Regions from separate parts of the Bradyrhizobium sp. 6(2017) genome, predicted to be linked through region 2. Evidence: predicted binding sites of a transcription regulator. Region 2 holds the regulator's gene; the other holds the start of a gene.
What was found. Region 2 encodes LexA, which represses DNA repair genes until DNA is damaged. Its sites were predicted from a motif close to TGTTCNNNNTGTGTTCNG; they were not measured.
Positions count from the first base shown of each region.

Region 1: the regulator LexA is predicted to act here: its motif matches at 2,491-2,508, upstream of G6P99_RS39120 (PA0069 family radical SAM protein).

Region 1 covers NZ_CP049289.2:8,228,588-8,232,866, reverse strand. Annotated here, with positions in the region: gene moaB (molybdenum cofactor biosynthesis protein B) at 99-662, shown strand; gene G6P99_RS39130 (bifunctional helix-turn-helix transcriptional regulator/GNAT family N-acetyltransferase) at 768-1,709, opposite strand; gene G6P99_RS39125 (glycosyl transferase) at 1,797-2,366, opposite strand; gene G6P99_RS39120 (PA0069 family radical SAM protein) at 2,530-3,696, shown strand; gene G6P99_RS39115 (VOC family protein) at 3,819-4,265, shown strand.
Region 2 covers NZ_CP049289.2:5,385,849-5,404,069, reverse strand. Annotated here, with positions in the region: gene G6P99_RS25315 (hypothetical protein) at 98-790, opposite strand; gene G6P99_RS25310 (DUF2934 domain-containing protein) at 1,068-1,229, shown strand; gene G6P99_RS25305 (hypothetical protein) at 1,375-1,731, opposite strand; gene G6P99_RS25300 (DUF6161 domain-containing protein) at 1,763-2,824, opposite strand; gene G6P99_RS25295 (hypothetical protein) at 3,081-3,410, opposite strand; gene G6P99_RS25290 (hypothetical protein) at 3,418-3,618, opposite strand; gene G6P99_RS25285 (hypothetical protein) at 3,714-4,274, shown strand; gene G6P99_RS25280 (hypothetical protein) at 4,271-4,546, shown strand; gene G6P99_RS25275 (hypothetical protein) at 4,678-4,878, shown strand; partial or broken gene G6P99_RS25270 (cold-shock protein) at 4,992-5,193, shown strand; partial or broken gene G6P99_RS25265 (ComEC/Rec2 family competence protein) at 7,369-9,067, shown strand; gene G6P99_RS25260 (hypothetical protein) at 9,064-9,291, opposite strand; gene G6P99_RS25255 (hypothetical protein) at 9,454-9,882, opposite strand; gene lexA (transcriptional repressor LexA) at 10,226-10,930, opposite strand; gene glp (gephyrin-like molybdotransferase Glp) at 11,163-12,374, opposite strand; gene G6P99_RS25240 (HAD family hydrolase) at 12,400-13,026, opposite strand; gene G6P99_RS25235 (MerR family transcriptional regulator) at 14,102-14,551, opposite strand; gene G6P99_RS25230 (mercuric transporter MerT family protein) at 14,600-14,986, shown strand; gene G6P99_RS25225 (cation transporter) at 15,001-15,285, shown strand; gene G6P99_RS25220 (GDCCVxC domain-containing (seleno)protein) at 15,290-15,514, shown strand; gene G6P99_RS25215 (hypothetical protein) at 15,642-15,950, opposite strand; gene arsC (arsenate reductase (glutaredoxin)) at 15,979-16,380, opposite strand; gene G6P99_RS25205 (aquaporin) at 16,377-17,078, opposite strand; gene G6P99_RS25200 (ArsR/SmtB family transcription factor) at 17,136-17,498, opposite strand; gene G6P99_RS25195 (ArsR/SmtB family transcription factor) at 17,626-17,943, shown strand; gene G6P99_RS25190 (NAD(P)-binding domain-containing protein) at 17,991-18,221, shown strand, end outside.

The DNA of each region.
Region 1 (4,279 bases), 2.8 Mb from region 2:
GAGCCCGTGGCCCATCCTTCGAGGCTCGCCCAGCGGTGCAAGTGCACCGCAAGGCGCGCACCTCAGAATGACGTCAGCGGGATGGGAAAGAGGTGTAAATGTCCTCACTCGACGAATCCAAATCATTCATCCCGCTCAACATCGCGGTGCTGACGATTTCCGACAGCCGCACGTTGGCGGATGACAAGTCGGGCACCACGCTCGCCGATCGTCTGACCGCGGCCGGCCACAAGCTCGCGGCGCGCGAGATCGTCACCGATGATGTCGAGGCGATCAGGGCGGTGATCCGGCGCTGGATCGCGGATGACGGCGTCGATGCCGTCATCACCACCGGCGGCACCGGCTTCACCGGCCGCGACGTGACGCCGGAGGCGGTCGAGCCGCTGTTCGAGAAGCGGATGGACGGCTTCTCGATCGCCTTCCACATGCTGAGCCACGCCAAGATCGGCGTGTCGACGATCCAGAGCCGCGCCACCGCCGGCGTGGCAGGCGCGACCTTCATCTTCTGCCTGCCCGGATCGCCCGGCGCCTGCCGTGACGGCTGGGACGGCATTCTGGCCGCGCAGCTCGACTACCGCACGCGGCCCTGCAATTTCGTCGAGATCATGCCGCGGCTGGACGAGCATCTGCGCCGTCCGAAGGCGAAAGGGGCGAGCGCGTAGTCGTCTCCCGTCATTCCGGGGCGTGCGAAGCACGAACCCGGAATCTCGCGCCGCATCTTCGAGATTCCGGGTTCATCGCTGACGCGATGCCCCGGAATGACAGGGTCACAAATCCAGCTCCCAGGTCTCCCCGACCAGGTCGACGCCAAAGCTGTGGTGCTTCTCTTCTTTCACCTTGCGGAAGCCGGCGCGGGCGTAGATGCCGCGCGCGGCGAGCAGGATGCTCTGGGTCCACAGCGTCATCCTTGTGTAGCCCATCTCGCGTGCGGAGCGGATGCATTGCTCGACCAGCGCACGGCCGACGCCGAGCCCGCGCGCCTTTTCTTCCACCAGCAGCAGCCGCAGCTTGGCGAGGCCGTCGCCGCCCTTGACCAGGAAGATCGAGCCGACCGGCTCGCCGTCGACCTCGGCGACCCAGCAATGCTCGCGGGCCGGATCGAACGATCGCAGGAATTGCGCGCAGATCTCGGCCACCAAGGCCTCGTAGCTGATGTCCCAGCCATATTCCTCCGCGTAGGCGCGTCCCTGTCGCGAGATCACCCAGCCGATATCGCCGACGCGGTGGCTGCGCAGCAGGAAGCCGGTCGGCTTCTCCGTCGGCGGCTCCAGCGACTGTTCGATCGTGCCCATCGCGCGCACCACCGCGGCGCGGCGATCGCCGTCCATCTGCTTCAGCAGCGCCCCGACCTCGCTGCGCGAGCGGCGGTCGAGATCAGCGGCAGCAGTGCGGCCCTTGGCGGTCAGCGCCACCTCATTGACGCGCTTGTCGGCCTTCGACGGCTTGCGCGTCACGATCTGGCGGCGCTGCAGCGCCTGTAGCGTGCGGCTGACGAAGCCGGCATCGAGGTCGAGCTCGCGCACCAGATCGGTCGCGGTGCAGTTCTCGCGATGCGCGAACTCGTAGATGATCCGCGCTTCCTGCAGCGTGAACGGCGAATCCAGCAGCTTCGGCTCGATGATGCCGAGCTTGCGGGTGTAGAACCGGCTGAAGCCGCGGATCGCGGCGACCTGGCTCTCGAGCGTCGTGTCATACGAACTTGATTTCATCAAACATATTATTTGACGGAATCAAATAAATGGCAAGGCCGATGTGCATTTCAGGGCATCTCGAAGCGTCGTCGCGGGTCGGAAACCCTACGCCACCATGATCCGGCTGCGCAGCATGGTGCGGGAGGAGCGGCCGAGCCGGCGCAGCAGCCGCGCCTCGGAGCGACGCGCGTCGGGCCGATAGCCGCCGATCCGCTCGTAATGGTCGCGCGCGATCAGGAGGCCCTGTTCGGCCGAAGGGCCCACGATCATCCGGGCGACGAATTTGATGCCGTCGCGCAGGCCGGGGTCGGTATAGGGCGCGCGGGCGTAGCGGAAGATGCCGGCGCGGTCCTTGCCGCTTGCCGCCACCATCTGGATGAACTGGGTGGTCTCCTCGATCCAGCCGGCGTCGAGCACTGCGCCCGGATGCAGGAACATCAGCCAGGGCGAACGGGCCTGCTTTGCACCGGCGGCAAGTGCCGCGGCGCGCGTGCCCTCGAAGCGCAGGAAACCGCAGCCGGCGATGTCGGCAACCCGCTCCATCACGTCGCTGTTGGTGCGGTCGACCAGCAGCACTTCGCGGATGACGCCCGCGGCTGCGCCCGGCACCAGCGCCGCCAATGTCGCGACCGCGGTGCGCTCGACGCCGTCGGTTGGAATGATCACGCTCAGCATGATTCGAGGCTTCGATGGCTCAAACGGTTGAAAAACTCCGGCCGTGTTATCACCTTGTCATATTCAAAGCAGCCTTTTCGCCTGCAGAATTTTGCGCCATCACTTTGTGGATTTTCTCAAGCGATGTTCTTGATTTGTTCTCAAGCTGTGTTAGCTTCACAGCATGAGCCGAGCATCCTCTCATGCCCTCAAGCACCCGCCGGTAACGGCGCCCTCCGATAACCCGGCGGGTGCACCCACCCCTTTTCCCGAGCTTGCGGTCGCGATCGAGCGCGAGCGGCGGCGCGGCCGTGGCGCGCAGTCCAACGCCAGCGGCCGCTACGAGGCCGAGGCGCGGACAGCCTTCGACGACGGCTGGCAGAGCCTCGACGACCTGCCGCCGTTCCAGACCAGTGTGGCGCTCGACACCTCGCGCAAGGTGATCACCCGCAACGACTCGCCCGACATCGGCTTCGACCGTTCGATCAATCCCTATCGCGGCTGCGAGCACGGCTGCGTCTATTGCTTCGCGCGGCCGACCCACGCCTATCTCGGCCTGTCGCCGGGGCTCGACTTCGAATCCAAACTGTTCGCCAAGCCGGACGCGCCCGCACTGCTCGAGAAGGAGCTGGCGGCGCCCGACTATGAGGCGCGGATGATCGCGATCGGCACCAACACCGATCCGTATCAGCCGATCGAGCGCGAGCGGAAGATCATGCGCGGCATTCTCGAGGTCTTGGAGCGCGCCGGGCATCCGGTCGGCATCGTGACCAAGTCGGCGCTGGTGACCCGCGATATCGATATTCTGGCGCGGATGGCCAAGCGCAATCTCGCCAAGGTCGCGCTCTCGGTGACGACGCTCGACCCGAAACTCGCCCGCACCATGGAGCCGCGCGCATCGACGCCGCCGAAGCGGCTCGAGGCGATCAAGCGGCTGGCTGACGCCGGCATCCCGACCACGGCGATGATCGCGCCCGTGATCCCGGCGCTGAACGATTCCGAGATCGAGCGCATCCTCGATGCCGCCGTGCATGCCGGCGCCAAGGAGGCGAGCTACGTGCTGCTGCGGCTGCCGCTCGAGGTCCGCGATCTCTTTCGCGAATGGCTGATGGCGAACTATCCCGACCGCTACCGCCACGTCTTCACGCTGATCCGCGACATGCGCGGCGGCCGCGATTACGACTCGCAATGGGGCACGCGGATGAAGGGCACCGGCCCGATGGCCTGGATGATCGGCCGCCGCTTCGAGATCGCTTGCGAGAAACTCGGCCTCAACAAGCGGCGCACCAAGCTGACCACCGATCATTTTGCCAAGCCGAAGCGCAACGGCGAGCAGTTGAGCTTGTTCTAGATGAGGTCCGTAGCCCGGATGAAGCGCAGCGCAATCCGGGAAATCGTTGCCCGCGGATAGAGGTCCCGGATTACGCTTCGCTCCATCCGGGCTATGATGACGTCAAAAGAGTGAGTGCAACAATGAGTAACGCCCCGACCCCACGCTTCACCGTCCTCACGCTCGGCGTCAGCGACATGCGCGCCAGCATCGCCTTCTATGAATCGCTCGGCTTCACCAGGAAGATGCGCGGGACCGGCGAGGAGGTCGCCTTCTTCGACACCGGCGGCACTGTGCTCGGGCTGTTCCCGTGGCATCTGCTCGCCGCCGATGCCGCCCTGCCCGATCAGCCGCGGCCTTCAGCGTTCCGCGGCGTTGCGATCGCCTGGAACTGCAACGACGATGCCGAGGTCGATTGTGTGATGGCGTTCGCGCTGTCGAAGGGCGGCAAATTGCTGAACCCCGCGCAGCCCACCAGTTATGGCGGCTACTGCGGCTATTTCGCCGATCCCGACGGCCACGCCTGGGAAGTGGTGCGCGCGCCGGGGTTTGAGGTGCTCGATAACAGGCGCGTGTCGATTCCCGACTAAAAGCCGGCCGGATT
Region 2 (18,221 bases):
GATCGCGCCGATCCCGCGCGGGGTGAAGCCGCTAGGGATCGGTCAATCTGCCGCCCCGGTTACTGCCGATGGGTCAAGACCGCACTCTCAATTTGCGTCATGCCAACCGCGACCCTGGTGGCAGGTTCTTTGTGTAGTTCAAATCCGTTTGTCCGCGGCGGTTGGGATCGGTATTTTCGCTCTTCCTTCGCATCTTCAGCCTAAACAGACCATCGGAGGAATTCGGTGAAATGTAGGTCACGCCTTTGGTTCTATAATGAGGGTGCGTGGCGATACTCCACCGTAGATCGGATAAGTCCCTGGTTGGTACCGCTGCCCCGGGCTGCTTTTGCAAATTGCGCGCGATCCCTTCAGCGGTTGTCACGAGTCTAACGTTGGCATTACCCCCCGTGGCGGGTGGGATGGCCTCGCCGCTATTGAGGCGAAACAGGAACGATGCCAGAAACGCCGCGGCCTCGTTGGACGATTCAAATTGTCCCTTGCTATTCTGCAAGTCGACGATGGCATGGACGCACTCGTGGATAATGGCAGCCCTGTCACCTACCGTCCCTGCGAAGAAGGCCGGCGGTACCACGACATAATCGTTGAAATCATCGTATCGGGCCTCAACGTCTTGGGGCAGAGGTTCAACTCGTATCTTGATATCCCCAACCTCTATAGCTCTGGCGATGCGCTCAAAAGCAGCGCCGTCGATATGCCACGGTCCCAAATGGAAGTTGATCCTTTGCGCCTCAGCAGACCTGAGGGTGGCAAGAATGCTTGCGTTCGGACTGTGAGTTTGATCGGGCATCGTAAGCTTCTCCGAAGCCAGCCCCATTTACCTAGCGTAAGTCGCATGTGGCCATGAGGTGGTTTTCAAGGCGCGCCAAAAGGCCGCATTGCGGCCGGCCGTTCTTCGTTCCGCGTTAAAAGGTCAGCTAACGTCCTGGTTCGGCGCAGTTTCGGTGGAGAACACCGGACGAGCGTCACCAGAGCCGGGTCGCTTTTTTCCGGTTGCGCGCAGTCCTCGAAACTAGAGGGAACTATTTCCTGAAGCGCGCGGTTGAATTGCTCTAGGGAGAGTACACATGGCAGAACCGACTGAAGAACAGATCCGGGCCCGCGCCCAGGAGCTCTGGGAAAAGGCGGGGCAACCTGAAGGCCGCGACAAGGAATTTTGGGAGTTGGCCGAACAAGAATTGCGGAATGAAGATAAGTCTTCTCCGCTCCGGACCCCTGATAACCTTTAAGTGGGGGCTCACGAGCCTGCGAGCAGCTTTCTCAGGGACGCGTCTCGTCGCCAAATCGGACCATCGCCCCCAGTCAAATCGGTACGGAGCGGCATCGCTGCTAATAGAATGGAAAAGGCCCCCGCCGATGCGGGGGCCCTGCAAATCAATCGCGCTCTTTGATGATAGTCTTTTCGCGCGGTTCGTTATGCTCCCTCTTGATGACAGTCGTGCGATCGGCGGGCTCGCGCTCCTTGATCACGGTGGTGCGGTCGCGGTCGCGGTCCCGATCGACGTGGGATTCACCAGTGGTTACGCCGGCACCCACGGGTCCGACATGGACACCAACTTCATCAGCGAAAGCGGGGGTGCCAAGGGCGACAACAGCGGCAACAGCCAACACGTATTTCATCTCGTAGCCTCCAGTTTGTTCGATCCTGGAAAATGCCGCGAGGTGCCGAATGTTCCTCGTGATATTGACAGTTTGTCGCACCGAATTCGCCTTGGTCGTGTCGTCCGGCAAGGTCGTCGCCAAGGCTCGTCACGGGGCCGCGTCATTTTTTCTGAATCAGATCGAGAAGTCCGGCCGGTGGGCCTTCGTCGCCCGTCTGAGGGGGAATTGGACGGAAAAGGGCGTTAAGAATGATTGCCCTGTCTTGATCCGTTGCTGGCTGCTTTTCGTTCTGAAGCAGACCCATATAGGTGAGCGCCAAGGAGCGCCGGTGGTCCGCGTCGTCAGCGAGGTTGAGATTTTGAATGAACACGCGGCTGATGTTCTTTAGCAACCAAGCGTAAAGCAGCGCCGGCACTGAGATTGCGGCAAGCCCCGAAATGGAGAAGCCGCCATTGGACGCCCCGGTTAGCTTGCCGATGGCGTCGGAGACAACGCTCCAGTACTCCAACGCAGCAAATATCGGAGCAACAGTCATCAGAGCGAATATCGCAAGCCACAATCGCCATATGCGTGTTTTCTTGACTGCAATGGTTTGCCATGATCGTGCTGGCTCTTCTATTGTCAGCTTGTTTCGATACAGATCTTCGAGCTCTCCAATAAGAGCCCTCTTGTCATCAATGAATTGATTGAGAGCTTGCGCGGCAGCATCGCTCTTTTTGCTGGCTTCAGCTGCTTTGGCGGCAGCATCTGAGGCCGACAAGAGATCGTCAAATGCGAAGTTCGCGGGATTTGCGAATGCGACCGCTCGGAAGACGTGAATTATGTCGCGCCCCGCTGGATGAGACGCATGCATCCATTTTGTGCAGTAAATCGCCGCGAGAATTGCGGCGCCTGCCTCGCTCGATGCCTTTATCTGTTCTACTCGGCGGCCTACCGCGCTTGCGCCGATGAGCACTTGTCTGGCGCGTGCGTCTTGCACGTATTCTTCGAGGGATTCTTTTTTGTTAGCTTGGACGTCACGCACAATCGACGTCAGCGCTTCCACTGCGGGCTCGCTTAACCGCAGGTTTCCAAAACCTTGCCCACCGAGAGTAATCTGCTGGCCACTGATTAAAAGCTTGCTGAAATAGGCGATTTCTGCGTTCAAAAATTTCACTATGTCGTCTTTGCTGCCGACAATGCTTACTCCCTGGCTAGGGATTATAACGCTCCAGCTTTCCATCCTGCCCCCACCAGCTCTTCGAGCTTTATTCTCTCAGATTTGGTCACGAACCTACCGCAACCTATGCGCGCAGGGAAGCGCACTCTCGGATTGTACAGAATCCGTGATTTTTCGGTGGAGAACACGACGTCGCCGCGGGCCGCACGCGCGGTCGCAGGTCCATCGCCGCCGCCACCCCGTGCGGTCATTCGGTGATCCGCTGTTCAGCAAGGACGTAATAACCAGATACTAAAATTCCTCCACCGTTCGATCCTGGTTAGGCTTGACGGTTTGGGCGGCTTAAAAGCGCGGCCACATAGGTGTGAATCACCGGGATAGACAAGATCGCCAGACGAATGACGGGCGAGGTGATCGCGAAACCGAGCAACCAATATAGCATCCCGAAGATGGCAAAGACCCAGATGAGACCGACCACGATCTGCAATGGTCGCTTCCTCCACCACCATAAAAGAGCGGCAACCGCGGTCATGCTAATAGACCCGTTCACATAGCTCGGCTGATCCTGCGGCTCAGCCCTAAAGTCGGTGAGAAGCCGCGATCCGCCGCGCATCAAATAAGCAAGTAGCAGGATGGCAAGCCAATCCATCCCTTTTCTACTTTCCCTTCGCCTTTAGCCCGATCTCGACCAGCCGGCGGATGGCTTCGGAGCGTCCAGGATCGTCATCTTGCTGTGAGGCCCACGCCTCGACAGCCGCGATCAATGTCGGTGGCATGCGGGTGCTGACAAGGGGATCCTTACCCGTCGCCGGACGGCCTCGTTTTTTAGGTGTGACCTTTTTTGTTGACGATTTCATATTTAGGTCATACCCTAAATCTGCTTGAAAACCAAGCGGCCTGCCGAGGTGCTAGGAACACCGCGACAGGCCTGGCCCAAACTATGAGGTGTTTCATGGCTCAGGTTGATTCTGAGAATAGCACAGCTATGCCTAGCGCTGCGGCGTCCGCTGGTGCGCTCTACTTCAAGACCGATGTTTCCCCCGAAGATCTGTTCGTCGCGATAGGGCGCCTCCGGCGCGAAGCCAGAGAGGAGGTCGACAGACTCCTCCAGTTCCTAGACCGGACCGACGACTACATCTCTCGCGAGCTCGAGGACGATGGCGACGCCGAGCCATCCCTCGGCCTGCAGGAGGCATTTCCAGGCCAAGGCCGCGGCGGTGGCGGCGACGATCGCGAACCGGATCTTGGAAGCTTTGACCGGATGACTGATCAGCGTCTGTCCAACCGGCAAAACCATCTTGGCGAAGAACGACTCGAAGTCGACGCAGAGCATGATCTTGCCGACCACGAGCCCAGCCTGGGCGGTCTCGATCACTACCAAAGCCAGGAGTTATGGGCCGCGGGCGGGCGCCGCGATCTAGAGCGGGATCCCGCTGAGTCCGGCATCGGCGATCATGATGGCTTGCACGAGCAGGCCGGAACGAACGATTGGCAGATGGGAGGCATGGCATGAAACCGGTAACGCGAAGGGTAGGTCTACGCGTGCTGGCGGGTGCAGCCGCCGCCTCAACACTCACCGGATCAGTCAAAGCCGCAGACGCCTCGCTGGCCGGCGTCGTCGATCCAATCTTCGCGCTGATTGAGGATCACAGGAGGCTTCAGACGCTTCGCTGCGAACTTTATGATGAGTGGGACCGCGCTGAGATGAAGCCGGAGATGAGCACGGTCGGCGCCCTGTCGCGCTTATCCATTGGCGTGATTATCACATCGGCGGGTCTGAAATAGACAACCGGCGCGACCAGCTGCTGCGCGAGGCAGAGATCGATCCGGCAATTATCGAACAGGAGTATCTCGACGCTAGGGCCCGCTGGCAAGCAAAGCTGGCCGCAGGGAAAGCGTGGGATGAGCGCGCCGGGATGGCGGTGAAGTGTGAGAAACTGGACCGGGCAACAGAGGCCGAGGACGAATGTGCGGGACGCCTTTCCCGGATGAAGCCTACAACGGCAGCCGGCGCTGCGGCGTTGATCCAATATGTTATCGATGACGAGATTTGCCCGGAAGTCGAATGGCATATGGCAGCTCTCAAGACCGCCGTCGCCGCGCTCAACAGTATCTAGCCTCGAGGAATCCGAGGAGCGCCCGCCGGTTCACGCCGGCGGGTTTTTCCTTGCGGCGTGACGCACTCCCCCTAGGTTGCCCGTCATTGCTTCAATCAAAGGGAGAGAGCGACGTGGCGACAGGCACTTTGAAATGGTTCAATCCAGTTAAGGGATTTGGATTCATCCAGCCCGACAACGGCGGCAAGGACGTATTCGTGCACATCTCGGCCGTAGAAAAGGCCGGTCTGAGCAGCCTCAACGAGGGTGCCAAGGTGAGTTACGAAGAGGGAAAACCGGGGCAAAACGTCCGCGGAAAATCTGAGAGTGGGCTAACGCACCGTAGTCGTACTCAAGCCCGTCGGTTCAATTCGGCCGGTTTTTCTCTGCGCCTTCAGGGAAGCGGCGACCGGTTGGCTCGGCTTTTGAGATTGATGCCTTTCGGGCCGGCGCGATTCCATTGGCCGCGCAAATCTGGCGGCCCACCGTCGCTCGAACTTTCTTTGAATATCCCGAGGAACGTCGCACATAACCCACCTCCGGGTTCAGCCCCCTCGATGGGGCATCAACGGCCCCGCGCTCTAAAGGATCCAAACGGGTGCCATTTTCATTGGTTTGGAACCCCGCCGGGAGTGAGAATGGCGACCCCGGCCTGGCGCCCTTGCCGGGGTCGTTCTCATTGTGCAAGCGGTTGACATAGGCTCCGCCGGTTCACACCCGGCGGGTTTTTCTTCGAGGTTGCTAGCGCCTGTAATATCGATACGGCGGTTCCCAAACGAATGTCGAGCCGTAGCGATACGGCAGAACGTCATAGCCAATTAAGTACGCGGTTCGATACCGCCTGTGATGAATAATGCGGGTCGCGCCACACGCGCACCGTTGGCGAGAACTGATCTCGGATGCCAGATTTTCACGCGGCTTCACCTGATCAGCGGATGCTCGATCCGGAAGGATGCAGAGCGCGCTAAAGGTGAGAATCGACAGGAGGCGAATCATAGCCAAATCCTTCCGAGGCACCGACCGATAACTGCACAAAGATGGGCAAGTTCCAGGGCGGGGCTGATCCGAAAAAGCAACGCCGCCGGGCTCGAAATACGCGTCCCGGCGGCGTTCATTCCAAAACCTGGGCCCTGAATATTTCCCAAGCTCGATCAAACGTTAGTGCGATGCACAAGTTGCTATTTAATCGTCGGGGGATTGCTCACGCGCAATTCCCCGAGCGGTCTCCCCAATCTCGTTCGGGCATAGGAACGCGTGGCGATGTCGGGCGTAGTTTGTTTGGCTCCCGGTTTTCAGGTTCCCCAAGCCCCCGCCGGGAGTCAGTAGGCGACCCCGGCTGGTGCCCCCTGCCGGGGTCGTCTCATTTTGCAGGCCATACACAAATTTGAAGAAAGAGGAGCCGGCAGGCGGGGCGGCGCGCCAGCTCCTCCGAAACGTGACCGTGCAAGTCCCCAACGGTCCCGTCCCGAGGAAAGCGTGCGCCAATCAGGTTGCTCATTTGCTAACGGTTCGAGGCGGCCGCCTAGGAACCTTTCCTGTTTTTACTGCCTAAGAGATTGGCCAACTTTTGAGGGTGGAAAGATGTCGAAACCTGCTCGCTCCTGGACCACCGAAGATATAGAAAAGTTAAAAGCTATGGCGGGCAAATTACCCGCTGCCAAAATCGCCGAGCAATTGGGCCGTCCGGTGGCGATCACAATGAAGGCGCACCAGCTCCAGGTCTCTTTGCGAACCCGAGGCGACAGTTCCCCGTCGCGAGTACCCAAGGAAGCGGCCCCAGCGAGGGATACAAGCTGAGGCCGAGTTAGCGCGATTGGTTCATCGTCCGGTACCGCTGGCCGGCACCGAACCTGCGATAACTGTAGCCGTCCCGCCCATGTTCCAAATGGAAGCGGCCCCAGCACCTCTGGGGCCTGGGGGGCCGGTGCTGGGGCCGTTACTTGATCCGCCGATTTATCTCTTGGAGGTCGGCAGCTTCGATGCTGTGCCCCCTCTGATCCTCCCGCAATAGCCTGCGTGCAACAGTGTCCCTAGTTTCCCTCCTAGGTCATCCCATCAATAGCCACGCGATGCTGGCAAGAAGCGCGATGAACGACACAGCCATAGTCCCGGCGAAGGCAATCTCCACCCCGTCCATCCGAATATGATGCAGCCACATCTGAACTCGCCCTCCGATAAGGGATCTACTGCTCAGGCAATTAACAACCGGAAGGTGTCCCAGTTCCGCTTTGCGAGTGTCCGATTTAGGACAGCACTACCTCTGGTGCGCACCACACGAAGTATCCCTATGGAGCCGGCTAGTGCGCCAAAGGGCACAGGAACGAGTGGCGATATCGGGCGTAGTTTGTTTGCTCCCGGTTGTGAGCTCCCCCAACCCCGCCGGGAGTGAGAATGGCGACCCCGGCCTGGCGCCCCCGCCGGGGTCGTCGTTGTTTTGTGGGTTGAGTTGTGGATCAAACCGTCTAACTCAATTTTAATCTAGCAATATCAATTGCTTATCATCATCGCTAGCGGCTGATGCCGCCGCTCGGGCCGCAGCGTCCGGGCTCCTATGATTTCGGCCGCGACCTGTATTTCCAGGGCATCGGCGCCTCCGGCTTCGTGATGGGCGCAGTCAAGACCAGGGAACCGTCGGCGGCCGGCGGCTTGGCGCTGCGCTATGCCGCCTTCATGCAAGGCCTGCGCGACGCCATCGATGCGCGCATCCGCACCACGCTCGACGGCGACCAGCGCGCGATCGCGACCGCGCTGCTGACCGGCCGGCGCGACGCGATCTCGACGCCGGTCAATGATGCGATGTTCATCTCGGGGCTCGGCCACGTGCTGTCGATCTCCGGCTACCACATGGCCGTGGTCGCGGGCGTGGTGTTCTTCGCGGTGCGCGCGCTGCTCGCGCTGTTCCCAATGCTCACGGCGGCACATCCGATCAAGAAATGGGCGGCCGCGGCCGCGCTCGTCGCCGCGGCGTTCTATCTTCTGCTGTCGGGAGCCGAGGTCGCGACGCAGCGATCGTTCCTCATGACGGCGGTGGTGCTGATCGCGGTGATGGTCGACCGCCGCGCGATCACCTTTCGCACCCTGGCGGTGGCGGCGCTGATCGTGCTCGTGATCGCGCCGGAGGCGCTGGTGCATCCGAGCTTCCAGATGTCGTTTGCCGCAACGCTCGGGCTGGTGGCGCTGGTGCAGATCGGGCTGCCGAACCTGTTGGCCTCGCCCGACCATTCGGCGACCGCGCGGGTCGCGCTGTGGGGGGGGGCGCGAGCTCACGATGCTGATGCTGGCCTCGCTGGTGGCGGGGCTGGCGACGACCCCCTACGCCGCGTTCCATTTCCATCGCGTGACGCCTTACGGGCTGCTCGCCAACCTCGCGGCGATGCCGGTGGTGTCGGCGATCGTGATGCCGGCGGGCCTGCTCGGCCTCCTCGCCATGCCGTTCGGCTTTGATGGCGTGTTCTGGGCGATCATGGGCTTTGGCATCGACTGGATGATTTTGGTGACGCAATGGGTCGCCGCGCTGCCTGGCGCGGTGGGGCGGATGGCGGCGTTCGGCATCGGGCCGCTGATCGTCGCAAGCGCGGGCATCATCCTGCTCGGACTGCTGCGCACGCCGCTGCGCTGGTCCGGCGCGGTGCTGCTGGTAGTGGCCACAGTCTGGGCGGTGAGGGTGCCGCTGCCTGACGTCCTGATTTCCGCCGACGGCCGGAACGTCGCGGTACGCGGCGGCGACGGGCGGCTGCATCTGATGCATAGCGCGAAGGATGCCTTCCTGGTCAAGGAATGGCTGGCGGCGGATGCCGATGCGCGGACCGCCGCCGATGCGTCGCTCGGCGAGGGCGTCTCCTGCGATCCGGGCGGCTGCGCGACCCAGGGTCCGGGCGGTGCCTTCGTCGCACTGGCGATGCGGCCGGAGGCGCTGGCCGACGATTGCGAGCGGGCGGCGCTGATCGTCACCGCGCGGCCGGCGCCGCAGGGCTGCGCGGCCTCGGTGATCGATGCCGAGCGGCTGCGGCGCCACGGTGCGCTGGTGCTACGGCGAAACAGGGACGGCTACGCCATCGATGCGGTGAAGCCCGGCGGGATCGACCGGCCGTGGTCGCCGGCGGTTCCCGGTGACGGCGAGAGCGAGACGGTCCTCCGTACACCCGCCGCCGCGCCGCGGCCCGCAGTCGATGCGACACCGGCCGAGACCGACCTGCAGGGGGATGATTAGCCGTTGCCGGGCGAGGTGCCGGTCGGCAGCTCGAACAGGCCGAGATGGTACTCGTCGGAATCGGGGCCGGCGTCGGGCTTCTTGACGAGGGTGAAGACGGCCTCGGGAAACTGCTCCCAGACCTTGAGATCATCGGCCGTCACTGTCAGCCAGCCGAACCGGAACAAGTAGCGGCCCGGCTCGGTGACGCGTCCAGCCTTTTGCCATGTGACCTTGTCGACCACTGCGCAGGTTTCCGTGAGTGCACGTCTTCCGTACGCGATGATGCGCCAAGGCGCTCGCCGATGCAAATCTCCTCATGCGCCCCGGAAGCGGAAATCCGGGGTCGCTCGAAATCGCTTAAGGTCATCCGCCGCCGAATGGCTCATTCCGCGGCGACGATGCGCTCAACCCAAAAACAGCGACGCGAATGCGGAGGGGCGCCGCTCCACAACCTTCGGCTTGTGCTCGACCTGCGGATGCAGTGCCGGCAACTGCAGCACGCTGACGCGCTGTCCCTCGACGAGCTGGGTTACCAGAACATGGCTGCCGTCGGGGAATTCGACCGCATCATGATGGCGATCGGGCACGTCGGGCTCGACTTCGTTGAACACGCCGACGCGGAAATTCATCGTCTTGGTCCAGATCCAGCGGCTGTCGTAGCGAACGTTCTCGGCGAAAGCGAGCTCGGTGCCCGGCAGCATGCAGACCGCGACAGTGGGATCGTTCTCCGAAGCAAAGCCGCGGGTCGACGTGCCGCGGAAAGTCGTGGTGATCAGCGTCTCTCCGACAATGGCGGGGCGCGATGCCACGGCGTGCAGACTATAGTCACACATCGGATGGCTCCTCTTTTCGAGGTAGCGACCCGTGCCTCTCCCTGAGGCGCAGGCCTCTACCAGAGTGGACGATAGCAAACGAGTGTCTGCTCGTTTCTGGGCGATTGTACGACTGGCCGTCGAACGCCTCAATCACAAACGCGCTACACTGCGCGAGAGGTATCGGGGCGCATCCAAGCTGGTCCGCACGCTGCGCTATCTTCCAAGGAACGATCCGATCTGTTGCTCGTTCCTGGATCGGGACGACTTTTTCTTCAAATCGTCATCCCGCTCCATATGTCTGTTCGAGCATGGTCTTTTCGGAAAACCGCTTCGCACTTTTCCGGATCATGCTCCGCCGCCGTCAGTATTTGCGATACAGCCCGATCAGCTTGCCCTGGATGCGGACCCGGTTCGGCGGCAGGATGCGCACTTCATAGGCAGTGTTGGCCGGCTCGAGCGCGATCGATGCACCGCGGCGGCGGAAGCGCTTCAGGGTGGCTTCCTCCTCGTCGATCAGCGCCACCACGATGTCGCCGGTGTTGGCGACGTCGTTGCGCTGGATCAGCGCCATATCGCCGTCGAGGATGCCGGCGTCGACCATCGAGTCGCCGCGTACCTCAAGCGCATAATGCTCGCCGGAGCCGAGCATGTCGGGCGGCACGCTGATGGTGTGGCTGCGGGTCTGCAGCGCCTCGATCGGCGTACCGGCCGCGATCCGGCCCATCACCGGGACGGCGACCGGACGGTTGCCGTCGTCCTCGGCGATCGGCGGCGTGCTGCTGCGCTTGCCGAGGGTGCCCTCGATGACGCTTGGCGTGAAGCCACGGCGGCCGTTGCCGCCGCCGGCCGACAGCTCGGGCAGCTTGATGACCTCGATGGCGCGGGCGCGGTTGGGCAGGCGGCGGATGAAGCCGCGCTCCTCCAGCGCAGTGATCAGGCGGTGGATACCGGACTTCGAGCGCAGGTCGAGCGCATCCTTCATCTCGTCGAAGGAGGGCGGCACGCCGGCCTCTTTCAGACGTTCATTGATGAAACGCAGAAGTTCGTACTGTTTGCGCGTGAGCATCTCGAGTATTCCCCCGGTTGGTAGCGTCGTTCGATTCCGAGACTCTTCAGTTGGGGCCTTCAGACGGGGCCTGATCTCGGGAGCGCAATGCTCCCTGGCGGCTTCCCGATTGTAGACACCAGCACTCGAAACAAATCATGAACGGACACTATATGTTCGATATGTGTTCCGCAACCACTTAATTTCCGGTGAACGCATCAGGCGGCGCGCAATCGGCTAGCCCGCGAAAACCTCACTCAGGCAGCATCAGGATCTCGCATTCACTGCCCTTGGCGGCGGCGGGGGCGAACGGCGGACGCACCAGAAGTGCCCGTGCCGCAGCGAGATTCCCGAGCAGCGAAGAATCCTGCTGCATCACCGGAGTCGCGATCGGCGCGCCGTCCTCGCGCTCCTCGAGACGCGCGCGCAGATAGTCCTCGCGCTGGTCGTTGGCGGCGAGGTCGCGGCCGAGCAGGGCGGTCGTGCGGACATGATGGATCGTGTTCCGGCCGCTCAAAGCCCGAATCAACGGCACCAGAAACAGGAAGGCGCAGACATAGGACGATACCGGATTGCCGGGCAGGCCGATCACCCGCATGGCCCCGAGCCGGCCGTGCATCATCGGCTTGCCGGGCCGCATCGCGATCCGCCAGAACGCCATCGCGACGCCCTCGGCCTCCAGCGACTGCTTGACCAGATCGTGGTCGCCGACCGAGGCGCCGCCGGTGGTGATCAGGATGTCGGCGCCGGTCTCGCGCGCCCGGCGGATGCCGGCGGTGGTCGCTGCCACCGTGTCGGCGGCAACCCCGAGATCGACGGTCTCGGCGCCTTCGGCGCGCGCCAGTGCCCGCAGCGCATAGCCGTTGGAATAGACGATCTGGCCAGGGCCGGGCCTTGAGCCCGGCATCACCAGCTCGTCGCCGGTGGCGAGCACCGCGACCTTCGGGCGGCGGCGCACCGCGAGTTCCGGATAGTTCATGGCGGCCGCCAGCGAAAGCGCGCGGTCGGAGAGGCGGCTGCCACGGTTCAGCAGCAGGTTGCCCTCACGGAAGTCGACGCCGGCCGGGCGGATGTGCCGTCCTGGGCTCGCAGCCTCCGTGATCGAGATGTGGTCGCCGTCGAGCCGGGTGTCTTCCTGGATGATGACGGCGTCGGCGCCATGGGGGATGACGCCGCCGGTGAAGATCCGCACCGCTTCGCCGGCACTGAGCGTCCGCTCGAACGGCCGGCCGGCGGCGACTTCGCCGATCACCTTGAGACGGGCCTTGAGATGAGCCGCATCGGCGGCGCGCACCGCGTAGCCGTCCATGGCCGACATCGGCTCCGGCGGCTGGGTGCGGCGCGCCGCGAGGTCGTGCGCCAGCGTGCGGTGGTAGGCGGCATCGAGCGCGACCATCTCCTCCGGCAGCGGTTCGGCGCCGGCAAGAACGGCGGACAGGGCATCGGCAACCGGCATCAGGGCCACGCGCAAAACTCCTCAAGGCAAATGGTCAAATACCAAGTGCGGTCAGCGCCCTTGCCACGTCATCCGTCGATGTCACGTGGATGGCTTGAAGGCCGCGCGCCCGCGCACCTTCGATATTGGCAGCCAGATCGTCGAAGAACAGGATCCGCGACGCCGGCACGCCGATCGCTTCTATCACATGATCGTAGGCCGCGGCGTCGGGTTTCCGAAGGCCGATGTTCGAGGACAGGAACACGGTCCGGAAGTGGCTGAGCAACTCGGCATAGGCGACCGAGAAATGCGCGACATGGGCCGGGTTGGTGTTGGAGAAGGCGTAGAGCGGCATTCGCCTGGCGGCGGCCGCGAGCAAGGGGGCGATGCCTGGCATCTCGCCGGTGAAGATCGAATTCCAGCCCTCGAGGAATTGCGCGTCGGTGAGCTCGACGCCGAGTGACCGGCGCAGGCTGGTAAAGAACGTCGCGTCGTCGATCCGGCCGATCTCGTGATGCTTGTAACTGTCGTCGACGACGAAACGGCCGGCGAGGTCGGCCGGCGCGCAACCGGCATGCTGTGCCCAGTGCGTCATCGCCTTGTCGAGGCTGATATCGAGCACGACGCGGCCGATATCGAACAGCAGCACGTCGACGGAAGTGGGAGAGAGTTGCGAGGTCATTGCGTGAAACCATGTACGAAAATTGCGGGCAGGCGGCAATCTCCCCGATTTGTGCGGCAGGCATGCGACTTCCCTGTCGTCCCGGCGAAGGCCGGGACCCATACGCCGCAGCAATTGTAGTGAACGGGACTCGTCGTTCCAGCGACGCTCAACAATATTCTTTTGTGGTTATGGGTCCCGGCTTTCGCCGGGACGACGGTGAATGTGTGGCACGGTCTGTGGGGCATGCGCCCGCATTCTCGCGACATGATTTGTCCGAGCCTTGCTTCTCGTTCCGCCCTCTCCTTGAAGAGGGCGCAGGGAAAGCCGGGTGCCGATCGCACCCATGGGCCCCGAGCAAAGGTAGAAAGCTCGGGGGTAGGACCACAGGTGTAACCGGAGCAATCCGGCTTTCCCTGCGCGATGGCTTACGGATTATTTCGTGCTCTCCCCGGCGAGACTGGGCTTTTTTGTCACCGCCTTCGCAAAACGCTTTCGCGCTTTGCTTGGGGACACCGGCCGCTAGGGCGTCAGGACCACACGACTTCCCCGTCCGCTTCGCGTGCTCTCGTCAGTCACACGCTCGGCGTCCACCGCATCTCACCGCAACACCCGTGACGATGCGCAGCGCCCCTCGATCGGGTGAGACGGGGAGATTCATACACTGAGTTGGGCGTGCCGATAAACAGAAAGATTTTTGCGCGAGGGGCTTGCGCCGTCGGGCAACTCAGTGGCAGGGCGGCACCGGCTTTGGCGCATCAAGGCACCCTCGGAGCCAGCCTCTCACATCCTCGAAAGCGCCAGGCCGAAATAGGCGATCAGCGCGCCGGTGCTGAGAATGATGACGACGAGCGCTTGCTCGGAGCGTGCCTGCAAGGTTTTCCGGGTCACGGTGATGACGGTCCATCTTCGAAAATCATTCTGTTCAACTAACGTGGGTTCGTGTCCGTTCCGGCTCCCTCCGAGGAACTTTCGGCTTGTCCTGGAAGCACTGATGCAGTCCGTGAAGACCCCTCGCAATTGGGCTGCCGTGGGACCCCAGGTCGCCTACCGCACCTCGACCACCGTCCTCCTTCACGAGCGTCCAACCGGTGCGTCAGACATCGGATATTTGGCTAGTCGGCCGGCCGGCATCCAGAATATCAAGCACCGGACAGTCGGGGGTGGCGCCGTCGGAGCATTGCGCAACCGTTTCCGCCAGGATGGATTCAAGCTTGACGAGGTCAGAGAGTTTTTTACGAACGTTCGCCAGATGTGCGCTCGCGATCTTGTGCACGTCGGCGCACGGAGCGCGTCCTGGCCCTCCCAGAGCCAGCAAGGCGCGAATCTCCTCAAGTGTGAACCCGAGGTCGCGGGATCGCCGGATGAAGACCAATGTCCGTCTTTCGGCCGGTCCGTAGACCCGTCGACCGCTCGCCGTTCGGAACCGCGCGGGCAGCATTTTGATCCGCTCATAATAGCGGATGGTCTCGATGTTCACGCCGCTGAGCTCGGATAGCTCGCCGATCGAGATGTTTCCGACTCCCGAAGACGTGATGGCGCGCATGAAATAGCCCTTGATCCTGTAGTCACTACAGGATGCATGGTTTAGCGCATGATGAGCAATCAGGCGGATCACATTGCCGACAATCGGCAGCGACAAAGGCTAATCGCGGCGGGCGGCCTGCTTGGCGCGCTTGCGGCGTCGTCTTGCTGCATCCTGCCACTTGCGCTGTTTGGCCTCGGGGTCAGCGGGGCCTGGATCGGGAACTTCACCCGGCTGGCCGCCTATCAGCCGTACTTCATCGCCGCCACGCTCGTGTGCCTCGGGCACGGCTATTGGCTGGTCTGCCGATCCTCAACGCGCGCCTGCGCCGATGGCGAGGCCTGCGCGCGCCCGCTGCCGAACCGCATCGTCAAAACCAGCCTCATCCTCGCAACGATCCTTGTCGTCGCCGCGCTCGGCCTCGACTTCATCGCACCTCTCTTTCTTGACTCATGACTGGAGAATTTCCCATGAACAAGCTTGTCGCCGTCGCGGCTTTTGCCGTCGGCATCATCGCTTCGCCGGCAGTGATGGCCGCAGACAAGACGATTGTCCTGGCCGTGAACAATATGGATTGCGCGGCCTGCCCATCCATCGTCAAGGGAAGCCTTGAAGCCGTTCCCGGCGTTGCCAAGGTTGCGGTGTCCTACAAGGACAAGACCGCAACGGTTGTTTATGATGATGCGAAAGCCGATGTGAACCAACTCACAACGGCGACCACCAAGGCAGGTTATCCGTCCGCACCCAAGGGCTGATCCGATGCTTCTTGAATCAACGATCACCTGTCCGCACTGCGCCGTTGCGAAAACGGAGATCATGCCGACCGACGCCTGTCAGTTCTTCTATGAATGCACCGGCTGCGGCACAAAGCTAAAGCCCAAGTCGGGCGATTGTTGCGTGTTCTGTTCCTACGGCTCGGTGCCGTGTCCGCCCATTCAAGCCGTGCGTGCCGGCGAACCGGGTACCGCCTCCTGCTGCGCGTGACAGGCGATGACCAGCGCGCCGATCCAAACCTCGAGCAACTGGCTTGGCAGTGTGCACACCAGCGTCAAGTCCGTCCGTGTCGGCCACGCCGCTTCACACGTGAGGCTGCTCGTCGAATGAGAGCCGATCAATCGCTCTTGGGCCGGTGCGTCAGCATCCCGATGGCCAGCATACCCATGCCGCCCAGCGTGACGCCCGTAGCGGCCTGGAGGAAGAAGTTGTCGGCAGGTCGCAACTCGTTGAGAGCGCCATTGCCCATCACCACGGTCGCTGCATAGCTTTGCAGAAAGTAACCTCCCAGCGCACCAGCGATCAGGCCCGCGGCGCTGTGGCCCCAGAACCCGAATGCGTGGTCGCGCACCACCGCGGCGACGAGATGAGCGCCAATGAATCCGGCAACGATCTGGATGTAGAGGTTGGTCGCGGTCCAAAGCATCGGTCGCTCCATTGGCCGCATCGTCACTTCATCGCGCCGCGACCACTTCGCCGTCTTCCTTCACGAACCGTCCAACCGGCGAGTCCAGAAGATCGATGACGGCCTCGGACGGCCGGCACAACCGCACACCCTTCGACGTCACCACGATCGGCCGGTTGATGAGAATGGGATGCGCCAGCATGACATCGAGCAGTTCGTCGTCCGTCCATTTCGGATCGTCCAGGCCGAACTCCTTGTGAGGCGTTCCCTTTTCGCGCAGCAGGGCGCGCACGGAGATTCCCATCGCGGCAATCAGCTCCTTGAGTGTTTCGCGCGCCGGCGGCGTCTTGAGATATTCAATGACGACGGGCTCGGTGCCACTCTGGCGGATCATCGCGAGCGTGTTGCGCGAGGTGCCGCAATCCGGGTTGTGATAGATCGTGACGGTCATGGTCGTGTCTCCGCAATGGCAACGGGGCCGGACAGTTTGGGACGTCCGAGCAGCCAGTTCATCAGTAACATGCCGGCCATCGCGCCGCAGAGCTCGGCGAGAATGAACCCGGGAAGGTCGATGGGGCGAATACCGGCGAACGTGTTGGTGAGGGAGCGTGCGATCGCAACGGCGGGATTGGCGAACGACGTCGATGCCGTGAACCAGTAGGCGGCCGTGATGTAGAGCCCGACCAGCCAGGGAACGGCCGCGCGCTGAAAACGGATACCGGCCAGAATGGTGGCGACCAGGCCGAAGGCGGCCACGGCTTCCGCAAACCACTGCGGTCCGCCGGTCCGGACCTTCATCGACACGTCGATCAAGGGATGAGCGAACATCAGATGCGCCGCCATCGTGCCGACGGCGCCGCCTGCGATCTGCGCTGCGATGTAGAGCACGGCCTCGTTCACCGGCAACTCGCGCCGGCCGGTAAAGACGAGCGTAACGGCCGGGTTGAAATGGGCACCGGAAATCGGACCGAGCACGGTGATCAGGACGACGAGGATCGCCCCGGTCGGCAACGTGTTGCAGAGAAGCGCAAGAGCGACATCCTTGGTCAGAGTTTCGGCCATGATGCCGGATCCGACCACGGTCGCAACGAGAATGCCGGTGCCGAGCGCTTCGGCGGCAAGGCGCCGGGGAAGGTCGAACGTGTCCATCAGCCGGCCCTGGGCTCTGGATGAATTGCCCGGCCGGCGAAATCGATCGCGCCTTGCTCAGCCACGCGTCCGCTCCTTTCGCTGCGGTGGGCAGCATGGCTGCAAGCTCTCGACGACCGGCGCGCAAATCTCCGGCCGTCCGTCACAGCAATCGCGGAGCAGGAACACCGCGACGTTGCGAAACTCGTCGAGGTTGGCGCGATAGACGATCGATCGGCTTCGCCTTTCGGAGGTGACCAGGCGTGCGCGGGTGAGGATCGACAAATGCGCCGACAGGGTGTTTTGCGGCACCTCCAGCAGGCGGGCGAGGTCGCCGGCCGCGAGTCCCTCGGGCTCGTGTTTGACGAGCGCCCGAAACGCCTCCAGCCGGGTCGGTTGCGAAAGTGCGGCGAGAGCCAGTACTGCTTCTTCAGTTTCCATATATCCAGATTTATGGAAATATCACATGGAGGTCAAGCGGGATTCGCCTCAAGCGGCTGCATCATATATTTCGAATATTCTAGAAATATCGATTGACGGAGGTCGGGCGAGGACGCATGTTTTGCGGATGAAGATCGACGACGCAGCTGCACGCCTGGAAGCGCTGGGCAATCCGACCCGGCTCAAGATTTACCGAGCCCTTGTCCGCGCTGGACATGCCGGCATGCCGGTGGGGCGCCTGCAGGAGCGGCTGAAGATTCCGGCGTCGACGCTGTCGCATCACGTCAAGGCACTGGTCTCCGTTGGCCTGATCTCGCAACTGCGCGAGGGGACCACGCTGGTCTGCCATGCCGAATACGCCACGATGCAAGCCTTGGTGGATTTCCTCGTGGCGGAGTGTTGCGTCGAGGAATCGCAATGCAACGCGGCGCAGACGGCGGCCTGATTTTTTTGTCGGGTCATTCGATAATTCCAGAAAGACGGGATGAGCAGATGCCAGCAAAGACGGTCGCGATCATCGGAGCGGGTCCGGTCGGCCTTGCGGCGGCGGCGCATGTGATGGAGCGCGGCATGACGCCGGTGGTGCTGGAGGCGGGAGCCGAGGCCGGCCATGCGGTTCGGCAATGGCAGCATGTTCAGCTGTTCTCGCCCTGGGAATACAATGTGGATCAAGCCGCCGCGCGGCTGCTTGCCGACGTCGGCTGGAATCGGCCCGATCCCAAG